Regions from separate parts of the Shewanella decolorationis genome, predicted to be linked through region 1. Evidence: riboswitches for the same ligand, from Rfam matches in the RefSeq annotation. Region 1 holds a riboswitch; the other holds the start of a gene.
What was found. A riboswitch is a leader RNA that binds a small molecule or an ion and turns the genes downstream of it on or off. The one in region 1 is predicted to bind thiamine pyrophosphate.

Region 1 (8,101 bases):
CAAGCCGATTCCCAATCCTTAAAAACCGGATTAAATCCCTTGAGCCGCATCTGAGTCATGACTTGCTCAACGGTACGTTCATCGCTTATTTCGAACTGATCTAATTGGCTCTCTGGCGCCTGATAACCCCCAGGTTGCGTTGAACTCCCCGCACTCATCTGTGTTATCCCAAGTGGCAGTAAATTGTCCCGAAGCGATGGCGCCTCGCGTGTCGATAAACTGATATCAAGTTGCTGATTAAAAAGCCTGAAGGCACAGATCATTTGCACCAGTCCAAGATCGGTTAAATGCACTTTTAGTGTTATGCCACCAGTACAAGGCCTTAAACGTGGTAACGAAATACTAAAACGAGTACGCCAGTAATGCCGTTCTAAATAGTTCAGATGATGGCCCATCAGTAAAGCATCGAGCCGCCAGTCATCTAAACCCAGTAACACACCTAGGCCTACCTTATCGACACCCGCACTAGCTACGCGATCGGGCGTTGCCAGCCTATATGCAAAGTCCTGTTTATTGCCTCGGGTATGATGCTTGGCATAGGTCGCCGCTTGATAGGTTTCTTGATACACCATCACAGCATCCAGCCCTAGTTCGACAAGTTGACGATAATCAATCTCCTCAAGCGGCTGAACCTCCATGGCCAAATAACTAAACTGCTGTTTTACAATGGGTAACACGCGCTTAAAGTAATCCATCCCCACTTTAGTTTCATGCTCTCCCGACACCAGCAAGATGGAGTCGAAGCCACGGGATTTGATAATCGCTATTTCGGCCGCAAGTTCCTGCTCATTGAGCACTTTGCGCTTTAATTTATTGCTCATGCTAAAGCCGCAATAGTCACACTCGTTAGCACACAGGTTCGACAGGTATAAGGGCAGATAGAGTCCGATATTAGCCCCAAAGCGTTGCCGAGTCAGTGCCGCCGAGCGTTGAGCCATCTCTTCGATATAGGGCTCTGCTGCAGGAGACAACAGGGCAAGTAAACTCTCTAGATTACCCTCGGGCTGCATCAGAGCGCGCTCAACCTCTACTGCCGTGCAGGAATATAACGCCAGCAATAACTTATCCCGTTCAATATGGGCAAATTGGTCGACAAAACTCATTGCTGCAAGAATCCCGTTAGTGGACTGGTATGTACAGCCTGAGTCTGCACTCGGCCAAGTCCGGCTTCAAAGGCGCGTCGTCCGCAATCCACCGCATCCTTAAAGCACTGCGCCATTTCAATGGGCGAAGCACTACTCGCGATGGCGGTATTAACCAGTACGGCATCAGCTCCCAGCTCCATCGCGTGGGTCGCATGGGATGGCGCGCCAATTCCCGCATCAATCACAACGGGCACTTTTGCCTGCTCAATAATCATCTTGATAAAAGACTCAGTCACCAGCCCCTGATTCGTCCCAATTGGGCTTGCCAATGGCATCACGGCAGCGCAGCCAACCTCTTCTAAACGGCGACACAGCACAGGATCGGCATGCACGTAGGGCATCACGATAAACCCGCGTTCACACAGGGTTTTGGCCGCTGCTAATGTTTCGACTGCATCGGGCATTAGGTATTTGGGATCGGGATGAATTTCAAGTTTAACCCATTGTGTTCCCAGCATTTCCCGCGCCAGTTCAGCGGCGAATATCGCTTCCTTCGCATTACGCGCCCCCGAGGTATTAGGCAAGAGTCGCACGCCCGCTTGCCTTAGTGGCGTAAGCAAATCATCGGCCCCGGTTTTTAAATCAATTCTTTTCATCGCAACTGTCACCAATTGCGACTTAGACGCCTTAATGGACTCCAGCATCAGCTGACTTGAGCTGAACTTACCCGTGCCAGTAAATAATCGTGACTCAAATTCCACACCCGCAATCGTTAACATCTTAACCTCCGGCGACAACGGCAAATACATCAATTTTATCCTCATGGTGACAGAGGATAGATGACCATCTATGTTTGGGTACAACGGCTTCGTTAAGCACTAAGGCAACCGAGTGTTGGCAAATATTTTGTGCTTCTAACAGGGCTTGTAAACTCAGCGGTTGTTGAAGTGTCTGGGGCACATTATTGAGATGAATTAAAATCATAACAAACCTCGATTAGGGACAGATTTGAATGAAACGGCTGTAGTTGATTGCATTAATGCACTCGGCTTTAATCCGCACACCTCGCACTCTGGATCACGGGTTAAGGCAGCCGAATGCCATTGAAGTGACTTGGCATCGAAACGCCAAAATCGCCCAAGTAACGCTCTAGTGGAGGCTATTGGTTGGCTTGTCTCTTCGAAAGATTGATTACCTGTTTGTTCTGTTGCAGAGGTTGGCGGCGTGGCTAAGAGCAACAATTGCATCACTAGCAGCGCCTGCATCGATGCCATCACGCCGACACTGGGGCCGAGCACTCCTTGGCTGCTACAGTTTTGTGGCGCGCGAGTATTCGAGGGGAAAATACAGTGATAACAGCCGCCCGTAGGGAAACGCTGCTGATCAACGGCAAACAATTGGCCGTTGAAAGCGGCAATGGAGGCGCTCACCAGAGGTAAGGCATGCTCAATACACAGCTGATTGATACAATGGCGTGCCGCAAGATTATCAGTACAATCAAGTACTAACCGAGTTTCTTCGTCATGGGCTAACAGACGAGCGAATACATCGTTCGCAGACTCAAGAGTCAGATGCTCAGCAACGGCATCAATCTCACAACCTTGCGCCAACACGGCTAATTTCTGTTTAGCTATGAGGGCTTTGTGATGGCCAATATCGTCGTCACTAAAGAGCAATTGTCGCGGTAGATTGGATAATTCCACCCTATCGCCGTCGACAAGTGTTAAGCGCCCAACACCAGCGCAGGCTAAATATTGCGCCGCCAGTTGTCCAAGGCCGCCTAGGCCGACAATAAGCACATGAGCATGTTTCAGCTGCAACTGGCCAGCCTCGCCGACCTCGGGTAAAAATATTTGCCGCGAATAACGAATAAAGTCTTTATCGGCAAGGGATTGGGCCTGCTCTTGTGTCGTGCTCATAGGCTTAACTCCCAAGCCTGTGTCAATTCGGCAAAGGCCATTACTGGATCATTCGCCTCGGTAATCGCCCGCACCACGGCAATATTTCTCACCCCAGTCGCTTTGACTTGGTCAAGATTAGAAGGCCCGATTCCGCCAATTGCCACTAAGGGATAGTGCGCTTTAAACAGTTCAACATAATGCGCTAACTTGAATAACCCCTGCGGCGCCGATGGCATTTGCTTGGTGGTCGTAGGAAAGATATGCCCGAGGGCGATGTAAGATGGCGCATATTGATGGGCACGCAGCAACTCGAAATAACCGTGGCTCGAGATGCCAAGAGCCAATCCCGCGGCATGAATGGCATTAAGATCCGTCACCGCCAGATCTTCTTGGCCAAGATGCACCCCAAATGCGCCATGTTTTATCGCTAACTGCCAATGATCATTGATAAAAAGCTGAGCATCATAATGCTTGCCTAAGGCAATCGCGGTTTGGATTTGTGCCTCAAGTTCGTCCGACGCCAGCACATTAGACTTTAGCGCATTAGACTTTATCCTGAGCTGTACCGTCTTCACGCCCGCCGCTAATAACTGCTCTAGTAACTGTAGGTTATCGACAACGGGATAGATTCCTAAGTCAGGATTAAGGCGCTTAAACGCGCCGCATTGCAAATCACTGGATTCACTCAAGCTATTTTGAGAATAAGCCGTGACGTGAGGAAACGCCGTTAAGCTATGCGGCCAAGCGGTACGCGCGAGTGGCCCAGGACCTTTGCCAATACCCTGTGCTTGAGTTAAACCTTGATTAACATAGGCTTTTGCTACCACAACGGCATCCTGCAATACAAAGCCGAAGGCTAATACCGAGGCGATGGCTGAAGACAGAGTACAACCACTGCCGTGGTTATGGCGCGTGTTTATCCGCGCACTGCTGAGCCAAAAGCCGCCATTAGCGTCAAGAGGTGAGCAGCCCGTAACCTGATGACAAATCAGCAGATCTTCCGCCATACGCTGATTATCTTTGGCACTGCGATGACTTGTGATATCGCTTTGTTGCTCGCTTAAGCTATCCCTTGTATTAATGCCAGCACTTGCCTGAGCTACAAAATCAATATCGCCGCCCTTGGCTAATACGCTGCAGTCTAATTGTTCAGAGAGTTGAATTGTCGCAGCGGCGAATTCAGCTTTTGTGTGTATTGCTGACGCTTGTTTGTCTTTGGCGACAGTAAGCCTTGCCAGCTCCTGCACATTCGGCGTTATCAGGCTAATCAAGCCCTTAAAGGGAGTAAAATCCAGAGGTTTGCTCGCCGTGCTCTTATCCCCAAGTTCATCCCCACAGCTTGCAACCATCACAGGGTCGAGAATAACGGGGACGAGTGGAAATTGGGTTTTAAAACCAGCCAACCAATCGGCAACTAAATGCAGTTGCTGCTGATTCGCGAGTAAGCCAATTTTAATCGCATGAGGCGGTAGATCGGCTAACAGGGTCGAGAGCTGTGTGAGTAGCATTACCTCACTCACAGGCTCAACTAAATCCACCGCCACCGAACTTTGAGCCGTTAACGTGGTGATCACGCTGCATCCATGGCCGCCCAAATCTTTGATGGTGGCTAAGTCGGCTTGGATCCCCGCGCCGCCACCGCTGTCGGAACCCGCAATGGTCCAGACGATAGGTTTAGGCGCCACTTGGCTAATATGTTTAGCAGGGGTCATTATCAAACCTCCGCAACCTGTACTATGGATTGGAGTTCTGTCCCATCCTGATGCTTGGCCGATTCATTGGCAGTATTTGCATCGCCTAGCGGTAGATACAGCTTGGCGCCCGAAGCCGCAAACTCGGCCGATTTTTGCGCCATGGCCGCCGCTAATTCATCTTGGGTTTTGACTTTGATCTGCTGGATTGCTTCTTTGCTAGCTTGCCCTTGTGGAGCAGAGTTTATCGATGCAAGCGCTTCAGCGCTCTCAACATTTTGGCTTGACGAAGCCCCTGCTAACGCACCCGCCGCTAAACTTGCCGCATAGTCACGTACATCTTGGGTGATCTTCATCGAACAGAACTTAGGGCCACACATAGAGCAAAAGTGCGCAACCTTGGCCGACTCCTGTGGCAAGGATTCATCGTGATAGGCACGCGCGGTATCAGGGTCAAGCCCTAAGTTATATTGGTCTTCCCAACGGAATTCAAAGCGCGCCTTAGACAACGCATTGTCGCGGATCTGCGCGCCCGGGTGGCCTTTAGCAATATCGGCCGCATGGGCAGCAATCTTGTAGGCAATCAGCCCTTGTTTGACATCCTGCTTATTGGGTAAACCTAAGTGCTCCTTCGGCGTCACATAGCAAAGCATGGCGCAGCCATACCATGCGATCATCGCAGCCCCAATTCCGGAGGTGAAATGATCGTAACCCGGCGCAATATCGGTAATTTGCGGCCCTAGGGTATAAAACGGCGCCTCGACGCAGTGGATAAGCTGCTTATCCATATTCTCTTTGATAAGTTGCATCGGGATATGTCCAGGCCCTTCGATAATGGTCTGCACATCGTATTCCCAGGCGATTTTGACCAGCTCGCCTAAGGTCTCAAGCTCGGCAAACTGCGCCTCATCATTGGCATCGGCAATCGAGCCTGGACGCATACCATCGCCTAATGACAGCGACACATCGTAGGCAACGCACAGCTCGCAAATCTCGCGGAAATGGGTATAGAGGAAGTTTTCTTGATGATGGCTCAAGCACCATTTGGCCATAATCGAGCCGCCGCGGGACACAATCCCAGTCACCCGTTTGGCGGTCATGGGCACATAGCGCAATAACACGCCCGCATGGATGGTAAAGTAATCGACGCCCTGCTCCGCTTGCTCAATCAAGGTATCGCGAAACACTTCCCAGGTCAGGTGCTCAGCCACGCCGTTTACTTTTTCCAATGCTTGATAAATCGGCACTGTGCCAATCGGCACTGGCGAGTTACGGATAATCCATTCGCGGGTTTCATGGATATACCGCCCAGTGGACAAGTCCATCACAGTGTCCGCGCCCCAACGGGTTGACCAGACTAACTTTTCGACTTCCTCCTCGATGGAGGACGTAACCGCCGAGTTGCCGATATTGGCATTCACTTTCACCAAAAAATTACGGCCAATAATCATAGGCTCGGCTTCAGGGTGATTGATATTTAACGGAATAATGGCGCGCCCACGGGCAATTTCGTCGCGGACAAATTCTGGGGTAATCGATTTACCGATTACGGCGCCAAAGGATTCACCTTGGCCGCGGCGGTTTAAGATTTCATCCTGCACCTCGGCGAGCGCCATATTTTCCCGAATCGCCACATACTCCATTTCGGGGGTAATGATCCCTTGGCGGGCATAGTGTAATTGGCTCACGCGCTTACCCGGTAAGGCACGGCGAGGACGAACAATCGCACTTGAGCCGGCCTCGAAGCGCAGATGATCGAGCCCATCATCCTTCAGGCGTTGCTGGGTGAAATCTGAGGTCGCACAATCGAGCACTTCGGTATCTTGGCGCTCGATAATCCAAGGTAATCTGAGTTTGGCTAGTCCTTGGCGCACGTTAATTTGCGCAGCCGGATCGGAATAAGGCCCTGCGCAGTCGTACACCGGAATGGGAGGATTTTTCTCAACTATGGGCGCAGTCGCAGTGCCGCCAATCCGCGTATCGGTTTGCAGAATTTGCCGCATCCCTACACGGAGATCCTCACGGCTCCCCTGCAAATAGAGCTTTTGCGAATTAGGATGTTGTAATGGTTTAAGGGTATCGATAAAGGCTTGGGCCTGGGCGCGCGCTGCACGGCGGCTCGTTTGCCCTTGGGTGTTCACGGCAATAGATTCTGAGGACAATTCTAAACTGGACATAAGCAATCTCACTTTAACAAATAAAAATGGGGTTGCTTGTCTGGAGACTTGAGTGTTTAAGCTGAGCGCTGCAAACCCTAAGCGGATTTGCGGACTCAATAACGACTAAATCGATGGGTTAATGCAGGGCAAAAGGTGGCCGCTGTCACGATTTAATGGATGTTATTATGCTTGTTTCCTTCGCAGGTTTTAACCTGATCAGGTTCAACGGATCCCGAATAAACGGTCTCAGCCAAGAGGCACTCCGACAAGATGGGCAAAAGTATAGGCAGAAGCGCAGCGAACAAACAAGCCTAATTTTAGGATAAAAACCAAATTATCAATCAAAATTAAAGAACGCATAACGCAATGTATTTAAACGACTTTAACCTAAATTGGTTTTAGAGATCATAGTTAAAACAATTTTTAGTGAAAATTTATCACAACTACTTTTTAACCTTTTGGCCGCTTTACCATCATTTTATCCAGCTGCGCCTTAATGGCATCGTCAATTTCTTGATTCATTTTCTTGCCACTGCAATTGAAGGGGAACCCTAAATTCTCAGCATAGGGATTAATTTGGGTGCCGACTTTAACGACCCGATAGCAGGTATCCCCTTTACGGACAATTCGATTAGGATCCAGTTCTAAATCTAAACTGGTGGGGCCGCTAAAATCGTCGGCATTGGGAACAATCAACACCTCCATCTCGGGGCTCATTTCAGACATAGTCGACCGTTTGCCGTAATGATTTGCCTGCTCTAACACTAAATCATCTAAGGCTTGCTCACGCTGACGTTCAAAATAACGCTGGGTAAATAACCCCACGCTACCAGCCGCACCGCTGCTTTGCTCACCAGTATCTGACTGCTGAGTACTTGCCACTTGAGCCGAGCTTGATTGGACTTCTGCCTTTTGAGGCTTAATAGCTTCTTTTGCACTCTGCTGGGTTTGGCCCTGTGTTGGAGTCTTTGAAACTGCTCTATTTGACGCTTGGGCGCTGACTTCAGGAGGTTTTGCAATCTGCTCTGTAGTTTTTGGCGCAAGCTTTTCCGCGGGTTTTGGTATCACTTTCGCTGCCGGTTCAACATTCACTGTCAGCTGCGTAGTGTTAGGCGGCGAAGTGATCGGCTCACTAGAAACTGTAGGTTCTTCCACAGAGGAATTTTTAGGAGGATCCGCTGGATCGGTTTGCGTTGGCGGCGCATAAATAAAATATGCCTTTAACGCCTTGGTTGCAGTTCGTGCATTCGCAGATGATTCGGTAA
Region 2 (8,101 bases), 450 kb from region 1:
GGCCCAATAAACGTTCAACAATCATTTGATGACATTCATCTGTGGTGCCGCGATTTTGTAGGGCATATTCCTGCCACAAAATGGTCATCACATTGTCGAGATTGTATTTACCCTGGGTTTCGATCCTTAGGGTTAAATCCAGATACAGGGCAAACAGGGCGCCCTTAGTGTAATAACTGATAATGGCGTTTTGGGCGTTCTCATCCTGCTTATAGAACTTAGTCCAAGCGTTAAAGCTGGAGTCCTTAATGCTTTGTTTAAAGCGGCCTTGACTGCGATACACCCTTGTAAAGGTTTCGCTCAGCATATCTAAGTAGCTTTGTTCATCAACTAAGCTTGCGCGATAGGTTAGGAAATCATCATAATAGGAGGTGATGCCCTCATAGGCCCACAGCTGTGGCGTATAGGTTTCCGCCTCGAGTTGATAGGGTAGGAAGCATTCTGGCTTGATGCGCTTGACGTTCCAGCTGTGGAAATATTCATGGCTGCAGAGCGATAAATAGGTGCGATAGTCGTTATTAATCGGCGCATCCATCGACAGCGGTAAATCCTTGCGCGAGCACATGAGTGCCGTCGATGCCCTATGCTCTAAACCACCAAAACCACTGTCGAGCACTGTGGTCATAAACAGATAACGCTCAAAGGGCGCGGGCGTACCAAACAGCTTGATTTGATACTCGCAAATTGCCTTTAAATCTTGGCAGAGTCTCGGCATATGGGCGCGGTGGCGACCGTTTAGTACGATATCGTGTCTGACGCCGCAAGCTTCAAAACTGGCGTGGGTGAATAGACCCATCTCAACCGGATGATCGATAAGATCGTCATAGCTTTGCGCGCAAAACTCACCAAAGGCAAATTCATCACCGCTTTGGCGTGTCATGCTGGTGGCAAGGCGCCACTCGTTGAGACTCGGCTCAGTCGGCGCCGCCATTGTTACTGTGTGTAAGCCTACCTCAAAGCCGTGGGCGGCTAAAAATACACTGCTACCGTTAAAGAAACCGTGGGTCATATCCAGGTGTGCGGTGCGTACCGACAAGTCCCAAGCATAAACTTGATAGGTTAAGGTGAGTTGCGTGCTTTGATGTTCAACCGACCAGGTTTGTTTATCCAGCTGAGTGAGCGTAAGTGGCTCACCGTTAGCGCCTGTGGCTTTAAGGTCGATAATATTCTTAGCAAAATCTCGCACCATATAACTGCCGGGAAGCCACGCTGGCAGACTAAAAACTTGCTTAGGGTGAGGCGTTTGTACCGTCATGGTGACTGCGAACAAGTGCGCCTTGGGATCGACGGGAATGATGTGATAGTGGATCATAATTTATCCTGTAAAACCGCTTCGTTTTAATGGGCGTCATGCTGCCAAAAATGCGCACAACAGGCAAATGAAACGCAAAATATCTGGAGACACAAAGCGTTGAATTGCTAGTATACTATCCCAATTAACCCAAGGAGGACTCCCCATGGCCGAAGAAACCATTTTCAGCAAAATTATCCGCCGCGAAATTCCCGCTGATATTCTGTATCAAGACGAGCTGGTGACCGCTTTTAGAGACATCTCGCCAAAGGCGCCAACCCATATTTTGATTGTGCCGAATCATTTGATCCCAACCGCAAACGATATGAAAGCCTCGGATGAACCCGCACTCGGCCGGATGATGACTGTGGCGGCCAAACTGGCAGCAGAGGCGGGGATTGCCAAAGACGGTTATCGTTTGATCATGAACTGTAATAAACATGGCGGACAGGAAGTGTACCATATCCATATTCATCTCGTTGGCGGAGAGCCACTGGGACCCATGCTGAGCCAAGGTCAATGAAGGTCAATCCCGAGTTTTTTCCGCTGACTCAAATGGCGCAGCGGTTTGTCGATCAGCTCGCCCAGTGCCGTCGCTTAGGGTTAACCGTGCTCGAAGCCAGTGAGCACCATGTACTGATTGAGTTGCCCTATAGCACTGAGTTAATTGGTTATCCCGATACGGGTGTGATCCATGGCGGGGTGATCACCACCCTGATGGACACAGCCTGTGGCAGCGCGGTAGTGAGTGCGATTTTTCAAAAATATCAATCCTTAGAGATTTCGCCCACCCTCGACTTGCGGGTCGATTATATGAAACCCGCGCAGCCCCATAAGCCAGTTTATGGCTTTGCGGAATGCTATAAGTTGTCATCTAATATCGCCTTTACCCGCGCCATCGCCTATCAGGACAGCATCGATGACCCCATTGCCCATGCGGTGGGCTCCTTTATGCGTATTAGCCCCGAAATGGTGGGCGATGCCTTTAGACAAGCCTTGATGGGAGAAGCCGTGCCGCCCTTAGGAGAGACAGATGAACTCAAATAAGCCGACCGAGCCGAAAACTCTCGATGTGCAGGGGATTGTAAAACGCGCTACCGAGTTGAACGACTTTGGTCATCTACTCGAACATGTACCTTATGCTAAGTTTATTGGCATGAAGGTCGAGCGCTTTGGCGACGAGCTGATTTTCAAACTCCCCGCTAAGGACGACAATATCGGTAATCCCATCCTGCCCGCGATTCATGGCGGAGTGATTGCTGGTTTTATGGAAATGTCAGCCATAGTGCAATTAATGGTGTTTATGCAAACGGCAAAAGTGCCAAAGGTAGTCGATTTCTCGATTGATTACCTGCGAGCAGGCCTACATAAAGACAGCTTCGCCGAATGTCGTATCACCCGTCAGGGGCGACGGGTCGCCAATGTGAATATCAATTGTTGGCAAACCAATCGTAAGCAGCTTATCGCTACCGCAAGGGCGCACTTTTTAATCGATTAATCGCGAGGGCGGGGCAGGATGAGCACGTTTTGCCGATGACTATGTTAAGCATAAGTTCAGCTGGCGTCGCGTAGTGTCATTGCCCATCCGTTGTTCGGCACCTAGGTTTTTGTGAGTGAGGGAAAACAAAATGAAAGCAATTTACAGTGGATTAATCTTGGCAGCAGCACTGACACTCGGCGCTTGCACTAATACGGCGGGTATTTCGGTGAACTCACTGGGAGAAACCCGTGTCGATAGTAAGAGTTTTGCCCGTGATATCAGTGTCGAAGGGGTTGAGGCGCGCCGTGTTGGCGATCTTATCCAAGGTTCGGCGCTGATCGTCAGCAAGTCCTCAAGCGATATGCGAGTGCAATATAAGTTCACTTGGTATGATGCCAGCGGCTTTACCATCGAAGATGAAGCCACCAGTTGGAAATCGGTGAAATTACACGGCAAACAACAGCTGCAAGTATCGGCCGTGGCCCCAAATGCACAAGTGGCGAAATTCGATGTTTATGTGCGCGAGACCTATTCAAACTAAGCTTGAATCATAGGGTTGAGTTGTCACTATCGCGTTAGAGCATTTGGCACTTCAAAGCTAAGTTAACGCGCATTGATAAAGATTTACGCCACATTGATAAAGACTTACGTTTTTGAGACGTAAGTCTTTTGATTTTATCTATCCTCATCCTCACCAACCCATCTTCCTTCTGCTCGTTTGTGCGAGATGAGTTTGTCCCGTGACGGTTGCTACGCCGAGAAGCAAAATTGCGATAACTGACTCAGTTCGACGGAAAAGACCTAGCCGCGACAGAAAAGCGGACTTTAGTCCTAAAACTATTTCAGGGTTGAGCACTACTATCAGCATATTATTAGATGAGGATAGACCTATGACCGCGCACATTAACGCACAACCTACTGATTTTGCTGAAACTGTAATTATGCCTGGCGATCCGCTGCGGGCAAAATATATTGCCGAAACCTACCTTACCGATGCTGTAGAAGTCACCAACGTTCGTAATATGCTAGGTTACACAGGTTATTACCAAGGGCAGCGTATTTCTGTGATGGGTCACGGTATGGGGATATCCTCAATGGTGCTCTATGGCCATGAGTTGATTAATTTTTTTGGTGTTAAACGCATCATTCGTATCGGCAGTTTAGGCGCAACCCAAAAACACGTGCAAATGCGTGATGTGATTTTAGCGCAAGCAGCGGGTACCGACTCACCCACGAATGCCAAGCGTAGCAGTGGCTATCATATGGCTACCTCGGCCACCTTTTCCTTACTGCACAAAGCCTATACCCAAGCCAATGAAAAAGGCATTAGCGTTAAAGTTGGCAACGTATTTAGTGGCGATCTTTATTATGATCCCGACGAAGATATGATCCCGGCACTGGAGCGTTTTGGGGTGTTGGGTATCGATATGGAAGTCGCGGGTCTTTATGGCTTAGCGCATCAACAGGGCATTGAATCATTGGCCATTCTCACGGTATCCGATCACTGCCTAACGGGTGAGGAAACCACCGCCGAAGAACGCCAGTTATCCTTCAATAATATGATCGAACTCGCGCTCGCGACTGCGCTGAATTAGGTCACACGCTAACCTTGCACCTTTCGCATTTCACGATGGAATGACAAAAATGAATAATAAAATCACCTTAACCGCCATTAGTTTTCTCGCGAACTTTATTATGGCGGGTTTTGCGACGCAATTTGGGATGTTGATAGAACCCATAGCGGAGAAGTTTGCAGCCGATGTGAATGATGTGGCCTCAATCTTCTCCTTACTTAATGGTGGTGCATTGGCGGGGACCATTGCCGCCTTTTTCTTCATTGAAAAGTTGGGCATCAAGCGGATCACCTTACTCAGTTATAGTCTAGTTGCGCTTTCTGCGCTGGCATTACACCTTACCAGTTCGCTACAGCTAGTGATGCAGGCCATGACCTTAATTGGGTTCTGCGGCGGGATTGGGCTGTGTATCGCAGGCACCATTGTGGTGTCAGTATGGCAAGCCAAAATGCAGAGCACTATGTTAGTGGTGCAGGATGCGACCTTTAATGTTGCTGGGGTGGTGTTTCCGCTGATCACAACCTACGCCTTAACCAATGCCTTATCATGGAGTTACAGTTACTTAGCCGTGGGTTTGGTTGCCTTAGGCACGGTGATTATTAGCTTATTCACCAATTTTTCTCTGTGCGAGCAATCATCGAATACGGAGGAGAAACAACAATCAGAGTGGAATTTCGGCATTATCAGCGGCGGTATCGGCTTATTTTTAGGCATGCTGGCGCTGTATACCTTCCTCACGTGGGCACCGTTATTTGTAAAACAAAAATTTGATATCCCATTTGAAGAGGCGGGCAATATCATTACCCAATACTGGTCGGCCGCGTTGATTGGTGCCTTAATTTCAACCCTGATCGTGACCCGGGTAAAAATTCATCATTTCTTAGTCGGTATTATTGGTTTAGCCATGGTGATCACCTTTGTGATTGTGACTACCGACAAGTTGAATTGGATTGCTTATTTAACCTACGGTTACGGCTTTGTCTGTGCGGCACTTTACAATGCGTTTATTGCCTATGGCGTGTCGTTTGTGAAGCAAGCCAGCAGCAAGAATGTCTCCTACATTTTGATCAGTGGCAGTACGGGGGCCATGTTTAGTCCGGCGATCAGTTCGTTCTTCGAACGTATTATCGGCTTGCAAACCGTGATGTATGTGATCCCCGTGCTTTACGCCGCAATCTTTATGCTGCTGATTGCATCGAGCCGGATGAAACCTGCGATGTCTGCACAATCACTTTCGGCAAGTTAAGCTAAAGGCCCATACTTGGTTGTTATCTGCCGAGTATGGGTGTTGTCGAAGTGGGTTAAATGCCTGCTTCGACAAAAGCTTTAAGTGCACTCAGGTTTTTTATCCGAATGCCTTCTTTTTTACGCTCGATTAAACCGCGCTCTTCCAAATGTTGTAATGCCCGTCGGTAGACCCTGTCAGTGGTACCAAAACGCTCCGCCTCTAAATAACGCTTACTAAAACCATCGACGGGTAAATCGTTTAAATACTCATGGTAGATATCGAATGCCACGTTATAGCTGATGGGATAAAGCAGTCTGCGGGTAAAAATATCGACGGTATCTTGGTAATCAATCGCTATGGCACTGGCAAAAAACAGCGCCAGTTGCGGGTGTTGGCCGAGGGAATGTTGCAACTTTTCAGTGCTAATTAGCGAAATTTCCAAGGGCTCGTTGGCGATGATGTCCAGCTGGCACTGGTATTGGGTAAAAAACTCCATCTCACCAAAGAGCTGTGAATCACAATCGATAGTCCCTAATTGGAAACAACGGCCATTTCTGGCGGTGTGCCCCAACGATACGCGGCCTTGCTTGACTAACACCAGCGAGTTTATGGCTTCACCTTGCGTCATCAGGTGAGCGCCTTTTTTGAGCATTTTGACTTCGCTGATACAGCTAAGAATCACTGCTTCAATAAGAGGATAGTCTTGTTCCCATCGCTGGCTATAACGTCCCTTGGCTAACGGTTTTAGCTGCATTGAGTTGACCCTTCTACCATACTTAAAATCGTCGCCTTCTATAGCATTAGAAAGCATATTGGGTCAAATCAGCCAAAGGAGAGAAGGGCGTTTGTATCGACTGATTGTGAGCCGCCAGAGGTTTCAACAAAGGCATGAATGGCGTGAGCTAAGCGTCATTTACTGATGTGCAGTGACAAGAGTGTCTACTTTATGATTTTCGTCATGTATACTTAGCGCCGCCAAGGGGTGTTTGCCAACAAAGTGGCAGACTGAGATGTCATCAGACGAACCCTTAGAACCTGATCCGGCTAATACCGGCGTAGGAATGGGCCAATCAACAGCACACTTCTGAATCGCTTATTCGTTGCCGGATCTCAAACATGTATTTGAGGTCCTATGTCTAACAAAAAGTCTAACAAAAATTCTTCAATCTTCACCGTAGCCTTAACTCGTGCCCCCTTAGCGCTGGCCATTTCGGCTGCGTTAAGCACGGCCGCATGGGCGCAAACCGATGCTATCGATAAACCTGATCCCAGCAATGATATGGAAATCATGGTGGTGACGGCGGATTTTCGCAGTGCCAGCTTAGAGAAAATGCCATCAAGCATTACCGTTATCGATGCCCAGCAAATTCAAGATGAAAGTGCCCAGCACTTTGAAGATGTGATGAACTCCATCGCCAACTTTAACTGGTCGGGTGGCAGCTCGCGTCCTAAGTATTTCCAGATCCGTGGCGTGGGGGAGCAGGAGCAATATCAGGGTGCACCTAACTCGTCTGTGGGTTATATCATTGATGATATTGATTTATCCGGTATCGGCATGGTGTCGAGCATGTACGATCTGCAACAGGTCGAAGTGTTACGCGGCCCGCAGGGTACCCGCTATGGCGCCAATGCGTTAGCGGGCTTGATTTACCTTAAGAGCAACGACCCGACCGATGTGTTTGAACATGGCGCCGAGGTTTCTTTAGGCAATGACGATTTGCAAACCTTCAGCGGTTTTAGCTCAGGGCCGTTAACCGATTCGGGCAAATTGTTATACCGCGTGTCGCTGCAGCAGCATCAGCAAAACGGTTATCGCGACAATCTCTATTTAAATAAAGAAGATACCAATGGTCGTGATGAATTTACTGGCCGCGCTAAATTACGCTGGTATGCCACCGATAATCTGCAACTCGATTTAACCCTGCTGCATGCCGATTTTGATAACGGCTACGATGCCTGGAGCTTAACCAACGATCCTAAACATACTATTTCGGATCAGCCGGGTGTCGATAGCCAGCGCACCACGGGCGCAGGATTTAAAGCAACCTACTCGGGCGCAGAATCGTTTGAGTTAACCTCGCTGACTTCATTTGCCAATACCGATCATCATTACAGTTACGATGGCGATTGGGCGAACCCTGAGTATTGGGCCGCCAAGCAATGTGAGGATGAGGGCAATCTTGCCCCTTGTCAGTACGATTACTTCTGGGACAAAACCGGTCAGCGTAAAACCTTATCCCAAGAGTTCCGCTTAAGCTCGACCGATCAAGGCCGTATTTTTGCCGGTTCAACCGACTGGTTACTTGGGGTTTATGCGATGAACCTTAAAGAAGATAACCAACTGTATTCTGAATATAATACTTGGCCCGATGAGGTATTAGATTCCGAATATGAAGCAACCAATTACGCCGTATTTGGTCAGTTGGATACGGATTTAGGCGCCGATTATGCTTTGTCTGTGGGACTGCGTGCCGAGCGTCGCAATAGCCACTACTCAGATACCAACAATGACAATTTTGACCCGAGCG

Region 2: linked by a shared signal. The riboswitch ahead of EYR25_RS00435 (TonB-dependent receptor) and the one ahead of thiC (phosphomethylpyrimidine synthase ThiC) in region 1 are both predicted to bind thiamine pyrophosphate.

What each region holds. Positions count from the first base shown of each region.
Region 1 is NZ_CP037898.1:4,352,722-4,360,822, reverse strand. Features, by position in the region: gene thiH (2-iminoacetate synthase ThiH) at 1-1,103, opposite strand, end outside; gene EYR25_RS19500 (thiazole synthase) at 1,100-1,864, opposite strand; gene thiS (sulfur carrier protein ThiS) at 1,866-2,069, opposite strand; gene EYR25_RS19490 (HesA/MoeB/ThiF family protein) at 2,066-3,004, opposite strand; gene thiE (thiamine phosphate synthase) at 3,001-4,698, opposite strand; gene thiC (phosphomethylpyrimidine synthase ThiC) at 4,701-6,854, opposite strand; TPP riboswitch at 7,013-7,111, opposite strand; gene EYR25_RS19475 (hypothetical protein) at 7,287-8,101, opposite strand, start outside.
Region 2 is NZ_CP037898.1:83,790-91,890, forward strand. Features, by position in the region: gene EYR25_RS00395 (M61 family metallopeptidase) at 1-1,312, opposite strand, end outside; gene hinT (purine nucleoside phosphoramidase) at 1,458-1,814, shown strand; gene EYR25_RS00405 (PaaI family thioesterase) at 1,811-2,338, shown strand; gene EYR25_RS00410 (PaaI family thioesterase) at 2,325-2,789, shown strand; gene EYR25_RS00415 (YcfL family putative periplasmic lipoprotein) at 2,920-3,312, shown strand; gene deoD (purine-nucleoside phosphorylase) at 3,662-4,366, shown strand; gene tsgA (MFS transporter TsgA) at 4,416-5,591, shown strand; gene EYR25_RS00430 (Crp/Fnr family transcriptional regulator) at 5,647-6,327, opposite strand; TPP riboswitch at 6,542-6,652, shown strand; gene EYR25_RS00435 (TonB-dependent receptor) at 6,706-8,101, shown strand, end outside.